Regions from separate parts of the Shewanella sp. WE21 genome, predicted to be linked through region 1. Evidence: riboswitches for the same ligand, from Rfam matches in the RefSeq annotation. Region 1 holds a riboswitch; the other holds the start of a gene.

Region 1 (3,681 bases):
GCTTCGGTAACATTGGGGCCAGTAACTACTAACGTGGCACTATTTTGCCCGGTTGCCGACACGCCTGCGGGCACAGTCCAAGCGTAGGTTAAAGCATCACCATCTGCATCGGAGGCATTCACCACTATACTGACGGTTTTACCCGCTTCAACTGTCGCAGTCGGAGCCAGAGTCACTACAGGTGCTTGATTAGGCGTATCAGCCTTGTTCGTCACCAGCACAGTATCGCTGGCAAATAGCCCTTCAGGATCGGTGACTTTAAGGCTAAAACCATAGGCGACATCGGTTTGGGTTGCTCCCAGTTGAATAGTCGCATTCGCCATATCCGCATTCGCGATGGCAACACTTGGCCCAGAGACTTGAGTCCAGAGATAGCTTAAGGCAGCGTTTTCAGGATCGCGCGAACCGCTACCATTGAGCGTCACATCGGCGGGACCTGTGACATTCACATCCACGCCAGCATTGGCAATGGGCGCTTTATTCACTGGCGGAGTGGTGCCTTCACCATGGCCTAAACCTTCGTGCATGGCATTCAGAATGTCACCATTATCGGCATCAAGTTCCCACGCAAAAAGCCCACCAAGTTGATTAGAAAGCACATATTGCCCCTTGGCTTTAACTGAACGAGCATCATCGAAAGTGATTAAATCGCCAGTAGATGCCTTGAACAAAGATGGCGCCTCGGCCGTTTCGTCATAGCTGTAAGTCCAACCACTTCCCATGTAATCGTTCGCTATCTGACGATAATCCACCACACCAGCTTCCCAAGTACCTTTCACTTTGCCCGTTGCCGTCCCCGTAAAAGGATTATTACCACTGTAGCCATTAACACCTGTCCAGCCGCGGCCATACATAGCGGCACCGACCACAATTTTCCCAGGGGTCACGCCTTGGCCTAACAGCGCATTAACGCCATTAGCTGTGGTGTAACGAGTATTAGGATCCCAACTCGCTTCATACAGATTGGTTTGATGGCCGAGTTCAGTATTAGTCCAACCACCATTAAAGTCGTAACTCATCAAGAAGATGTAATCCATGTACTGCTGAGCAGCCTGATAATCGACTTTTTGAATTTTATCGTCACCAGCACTAATAGCAGAGGTCAGCTCATAGGTACGACCCGTTTCGGCGCTTAGTTCATCAAGCATAGCCCGCAGTTCACGCATCAGAGTCACATAGGTTTCACCGTCATTGGCATTACCTAAATTTGGGTTAGCGCCATTCCCCCCTGGAAATTCCCAGTCGATATCCACGCCATCGAAGAATTTCCAGGTCTGTAGAAACTCTTTCACCGAAGCGACAAAGATATCGCGCTTGGTTTTATCACCGAAGAAAAAGAAGGGATCCGAGAGGGTCCAACCACCGACCGAAGGTAAAATCTTCAAATCTGGATGTGCTTGCTTAAGTGCCATCAATTGACCGAAGTTACCTTTGTAAGGATCTGAATGCTCACTCACTCCCGCCTGCGGTATTTGAATCGCTGCCCAAGGATCGTGAATCGCAACTTTAAAATCACCACGACCACTACAGGCACGTTGCAACGCTTCGAAACTGCCTTCGATTTCTTTCAAGCTATCATTGATGCCATCACCACCACAAATTGGGGTAAAGCCATATAAAATATGGGTTAAGTTTTGCGCAGGTATCTTATCGACCGGGAATTTACGACCGTATACGCCCCATTCGACAAAGTAACCGCCCACCACTTTGCCTGATTTATTAGCATAGGGACGGTTGTTTTCTTTTAGGGGAGCATTGAGTGGCACTAAATGGCTGCCGTCGGTATCAGCCACGAGGATTTGTTTAGCATCACTCGCCGTACAGCCATCGCTGTTACACAGTTGTACTTGCATCTGATAACGGCCGCCCTTGTTCACCTTAAAGTTAGCGGTTCCCGACGCGCCAGATGGGCCTTCCCAAACTACATTGCCGTTGAGTAACACTTGGGCTCTATTGCCCACATCGCCACTCCAAAGGTTCCAACTGACGGAGACATCGGCGGCATCTTTCACCGTAACTAATTGATTGTAAGCGGTAGCCGCTTGATTCACTTCAATAATAGCGAACTTAGTTTCGCCCCAACCTAAAGTCGGTTTACCGGGCGCCGCTGCAAAAACGCTGGCACTGATGGTAGATGCCAGCGCTGATGCCACTAGCAAGGCTGATGTTGAAATTTGAGTCTTGAACATGAGATATCCCTATTGAATTTTTATATGAATCAATAAGGCAAACAAAGCGTAGACAGGAAACAGCACTCTCTTAAAACCATGCAAAACGACTGACAACTGCACGAAGAAAAACCTGTGGTATCCCCGCTATCATAGGTACAGACGAACCCTTAGACCGGAGGCTTTGCGTCCCAGTTTTTCAACTGGTTTGCCTTTTACACACAATGACAACGTTGTCATTGCAAATATCAGCATAAGCGTAAGCGCAATAAAATTGCAACAAAATATTATCAACTGTGTTATTGGCTAAAATCGTAAATAGAACTAGGGTCTGTTGATCTTTGCTGTACAAATTGTTCAGCAATACATCGGCAGCCACATTAACATAAACGCCAGTGACACCATACTGGCGTAATTTCTTGCTAGCTTGTCATATCTTGTTGATATTGCTCGATAGTGCTTAATTCTTCCAAAAGCATTCTCCACTAAATGTCGATACCGATATAAGCACCAATCGACTCTTTCTTGAGGTGTATTCTTATAGCGGCGCCTTGGAATAACAGATTTCCCGCCTTTATTTGCGATAAGTTCACGAAAAGCATCGCTGTCATAACCTTTATCTGCAATGACGGTATCAACCTGCTTCAGGTGCTCAATTAAGCTGGGGGCGTGTGTAATATCGTGTTTTTGGCCTTCTGATAATTCGAAATAAATCGGTAATCCTCCGCTGTCGACGGCTAAGTGAATTTTGGTTGAATTACCGCCTCGACTTTTACCAATACTCTCATTACTTAGCGTCGCTGCACCTGCACTGTGCTGGTGAGCCCGCACTATCGAGCCATCAATAAAGACCCATTCTATATCAGCAAGGTTGGCTAAGGCCTTGAATAAATGTGCTAGAACGCCTTTCTTAGACCATAAATGAAACCGTCTAAAGACCGTGCTCCAATGACCGAACTCTTTAGGTAAATCTCGCCAAGGGATACCTGTTCTAAGGCGGTAAAGAATACCTTCGAATGTTTGTCTATGTTCAGGTTTGTCATAAACACGGCCTGTGCTTTTCATTAAATGAAATAGCTTTTCCCAGCGTGCATCGGTTAGCATAAGTCTTGGCATGGCTTGAGGTTATGGTTACTTTTGGCGAAGCAAATTATAACGTCTTGCCATGCTGTCTAAAAATCACTCTCGAAAGATCAACAGACCCTAGTCATCTGATAAGAAAGGAATTATGCAAATTAAACTATCGCTAATATTTACTTTGGGTAATGAGGATCATCTGAATACTTTAAGAATAAAAAAACAGGACTCGATATGCCAAAGGCATCATAAGTCCTGCTTTATATTTCACAATTTACGTCGCTTATACAGCTAAAACTCAATCACTAAACATTCATGGCGCAAACCATTGTCGAACAACATGATGCTCCTTATGCGCGGGGCATTTATGATCCTTATGCACGAGGATAGTCCCTTGCGAGCATCACTGATAAACCGCGGCAAACCAAGGTTTCCA
Region 2 (3,681 bases), 2.6 Mb from region 1:
ACACATGGCCGGGTAATGTGCGTGAGCTAGAGCATGCGATACATAGGGCTGCGGTGTTGGCGAAAGCCGAGCTAAAAACGGCTTACATCAGCTTAAGTAATAAACATTTTCAGCTCGATTCTTTGATGAATCAAGTACACAGAACAGTCGACAAAGATAGGCCATCAGATGCCGCAACGCCAGCCAGTGAATTAGCATTTAGGTCTGATTCGGCCTGTCGTGAGCGACAATCGCAAGATAATTCCAGTGTTATGCTGGGGCTTAAGGCTGCGACTGAGAGATATCAGCGTCAACTTATTCGCCAAGTTTTAGCCGCGAATCAACAAAATTGGGCTGCGTGTGCAAGAATATTGCAAATCGATACAGGTAATTTGCACCGACTTGCAAAACGGTTAGGTTTAAAAGAATAAAATATTGCGTGAAGAAATTTTATTCTGCAGCAAAACCCCTGCCTCGATTCTTAGAAGAACAGGGTCGCGACACCCAGTAGTGCGAACAATATGGCGCAGCCACGGTGTATCCACAACATAGGCAATTTTTCGGCGCTGAAGTGGCCTGCGATCACTACGGGTACGTTAGCAAGCAGCATGCCTAAGGTTGTGCCAGCAACCACCATAGTTAATGAATCGTATTTTGCGGCTAATACCACAGTTGCTATTTGCGTTTTATCCCCCATTTCGGCGATAAAAAACAGGATAAAGGTGGCGAGAAAGGGGCCCATTTTATAGAAACGGCTCTCTTCTGCATCGACTTTATCGGGGATTAACACCCAAAGAGCGATCGCGAAGAAGGACGCAGCCACTAAATAACGTGCAAGATCAGGGCTTACCCAGTTAATGGCCCATTGACCAATCCAAGCTGCGGCAAAATGGTTAAATAATGTCGACAGCAAAATACCTAAAATAATGGCGGTTTTATTTTTAAATCTTGCGGCGAGGATTAGTGCAAGTAATTGAGTTTTATCACCAATTTCGGCGATAGCAACCGTAAAGGTTGAGGCAAGTAGGGCTTCCAAGTGTGATCCTTTAGGGGTGGTTATGACATAAGCACAATAAACCGTCCACCCCTAGGTGCGGTCATTGTGCTCAGGTCTTGCTGGGCAAATCTATGATTTGCTGTGAACACCATGGCATGTTGCCAAGTATGTTGATGTTCACCCTAGATGACGATGGCTCGAAATCCAGTTAGCTACTCCCCCGAAGCGAGGTGGGCATTATACCTAGGTAAGATTTAGTTTCAAGCACGAGTTTATAACAGTAGGTGCTGATAAATGTTTGACAGGTGTCAGAAAAATACCGATCCACATTCTGTAACTTAATGAATATAAATGAATTATTTTTTGACAACGTTGTCTTTTGTTGCTAATTTAGCCAAGTCATTTCTACTTGGTTACATACTGTTAACTCGTAGTGACTCAATGATAACGACTGTATTTGGCAAACTAATTGAAAAGTTAGGACGCAAAGCTTCCGGTCTAAGGTTGTAAATGGATTTTTTAGTGAACTAAGATAGCGGAGTTGCCGCAGAATTCGATTTCTGTGAAAGATAAACGACTGCTGTTTAATGCTGTTGTTTGCCCAAATACCACTTTTATATCTAAGCCTATCATTATGTTTAGGATGATAGGCAATCAATGGAGTGCATTAAAGTGGCAAATCCTACTGTTTTTTCCCCTATTTCTAAATTGAGTTTATTGGCCGCGGCAGTAATGGCGACGAATGCGTTTGTGAGTATCTCTGCGCAGGCGCACGGTTATGTTGTGGCACCTGAATCGCGTTCATATGCCTGTAAAACAGGTAAAAATGCCAATTGTGGCGCGGTGCAATGGGAGCCGCAAAGTGTTGAGGGGCCATCGGGTTTTCCTGAATCAGGTCCTGCTGATGGCAAATTGGCGAGTGCTGGTAATGGTGCTTTTTCACCTTTGGATGAACAAAGTCCGAGCCGTTGGGCAAAGACGGATATTAAAGCGGGCTGGAATAAGTTCAGTTGGCAGTTCACAGCAAATCATGTCACCCGTAATTGGCGTTACTATTTAACTCGCCAAGATTGGAACCCAAACCAAGCTTTGAGCCGAGCGAGCTTTGACTTAGCCCCCTTTTGCGTAGTTGATGGTGGTATGGAACAGCCGCCTAAGTTAGTGACCCATGACTGCTACGTGCCAGAAGGTCGCAGTGGTTATCAAGTGATCTTGGCCGTGTGGGAAGTGGGAGATACGACGAATAGTTTCTACAATGCTATCGATGTGAACTTGGGCTCGGGTCCTATTGTGCCGAGTGAATGGCAAGATGTGGGGGATATCAATCCGTCACTCGATCTAAAAGCAGGCGATAAAGTGATGACCCGGGTGTTTGACGCCAATGGTGAGCAAGCGGCTAAGCAAACAGTCATTACCATTAGCGATGCGACTCAAGGTGATAAACAAAATTGGCCTTTCCTATTAGCGAGCGCGATTAACGCCCAGCAGTCCCAGTTAAAAGCGGGACAAAAAAATGCATCGGGTGTGATTGAGCCTGTGTATGGCAAAAACGACATTTTTACAGCGAAAAACTCAGGTATTGAGCGTGTCGAAGTGGGATTTGATTTAGCACCTGCTCCGGGCAACAGCTTAGAAGTCACTTCACTTGCCGACGATTATCAAATTATCGATGGTGCGGCGAAGGTCAGCTTTGATGTGACCAGTAACGCCGAGATGCTAGTGTCAGCGTATTTGTTTAGCCATGATGGCACCGCGTCAGGTTTTGTGAGCCAAACTGTTAACAATACCAGCGCGAGCTTAGTGTTAGACGTCGTTGAGCCTAAAGCTGGGCATTATCATTTGCAGGTAAAAGCTGAGCCTAAACAAGGTGATGTTATTCAGCAGAACTTTGATCTCTTCTTAAAGGATCAAGCTCCTGCACCAGAAGCTGATTTTGTATTCCCAGCAGGCGTGAAAGGTTACGTTGCAGGTACTACAGTGTTACAGCCTAAAAATGGCAAAGTGTATCAATGTAAGCCATTCCCTTATAGCGGCTATTGCGTGCAGTGGTCGGCTTCTGCCACAGGATTTGAGCCAGGTGTTGGCGCTTCTTGGGCTATGGCGTGGACTGAGCTGTAAATTAACTTTTTGAGCTAACCTAGCTTCAAAAAGGTGTCATTGGGCTTAAACATATTCGCTGTGTTTAAGCCCTTTTTGTCTGCATCGGATGGAAAAAGACCGGCTTTATTTTGATTCGAGCTTAATACAAGATTACAGGTATTCTCAACAAAGGTAGCGATTTTGTTGGCTTGTATATTTTCGTTTATCACAGCGCTATTAAGTTGTTACCGTACCGTTTGCTACCCTTCTTTGTTCACAACTGGCTTGCCCACTGGGTTTGGCTCTGTTAATGTCCCAAACTATCTATTTAATCGATGCTTATATCGGTACATTAATTTGGGCTATCACAATTGAAAGTCATGCCATTTTTCAATAATCGATTTAGTTAGCCTCGATGGCTACTGGGTTGAAACATTCAAAAGCTATTGGGGCCAATTGATCTGCTAGGTCGAGATCTGATTGGATGCTTTAAGTGATGTGTCGCTTATTTCGATTTAAGACGCAAGGCTTTATCGGTTCAAATCTTACTCAAATAAAATAATAATTAATTATTGAACAGGACTATTGTGTGAATTCAAAAATGTTAGGCTCGATCGCCATCGTTG

The links. Region 1 has a riboswitch for cyclic di-GMP ahead of CKQ84_RS14650 (glycosyl hydrolase family 18 protein). Riboswitches for the same ligand answer to the same signal wherever they lie in the genome.
Region 2: it holds a riboswitch for cyclic di-GMP, as region 1 does, so the genes downstream of both, gbpA (N-acetylglucosamine-binding protein GbpA) here and CKQ84_RS14650 (glycosyl hydrolase family 18 protein) in region 1, are expected to answer to the same signal.

What each region holds. Positions count from the first base shown of each region.
Region 1 covers NZ_CP023019.1:3,333,681-3,337,361, reverse strand. Annotated here, with positions in the region: gene CKQ84_RS14650 (glycosyl hydrolase family 18 protein) at 1-2,189, opposite strand, end outside; cyclic di-GMP riboswitch class I at 2,303-2,391, opposite strand; gene CKQ84_RS14645 (IS5-like element ISSod6 family transposase) at 2,526-3,284, opposite strand; gene CKQ84_RS14640 (ROK family protein) at 3,620-3,681, opposite strand, start outside.
Region 2 covers NZ_CP023019.1:701,731-705,411, reverse strand. Annotated here, with positions in the region: gene norR (nitric oxide reductase transcriptional regulator NorR) at 1-410, shown strand, start outside; gene CKQ84_RS02970 (TMEM165/GDT1 family protein) at 461-1,015, opposite strand; cyclic di-GMP riboswitch class I at 1,426-1,525, shown strand; gene gbpA (N-acetylglucosamine-binding protein GbpA) at 1,649-3,094, shown strand; gene CKQ84_RS02960 (aromatic amino acid transport family protein) at 3,657-3,681, shown strand, end outside.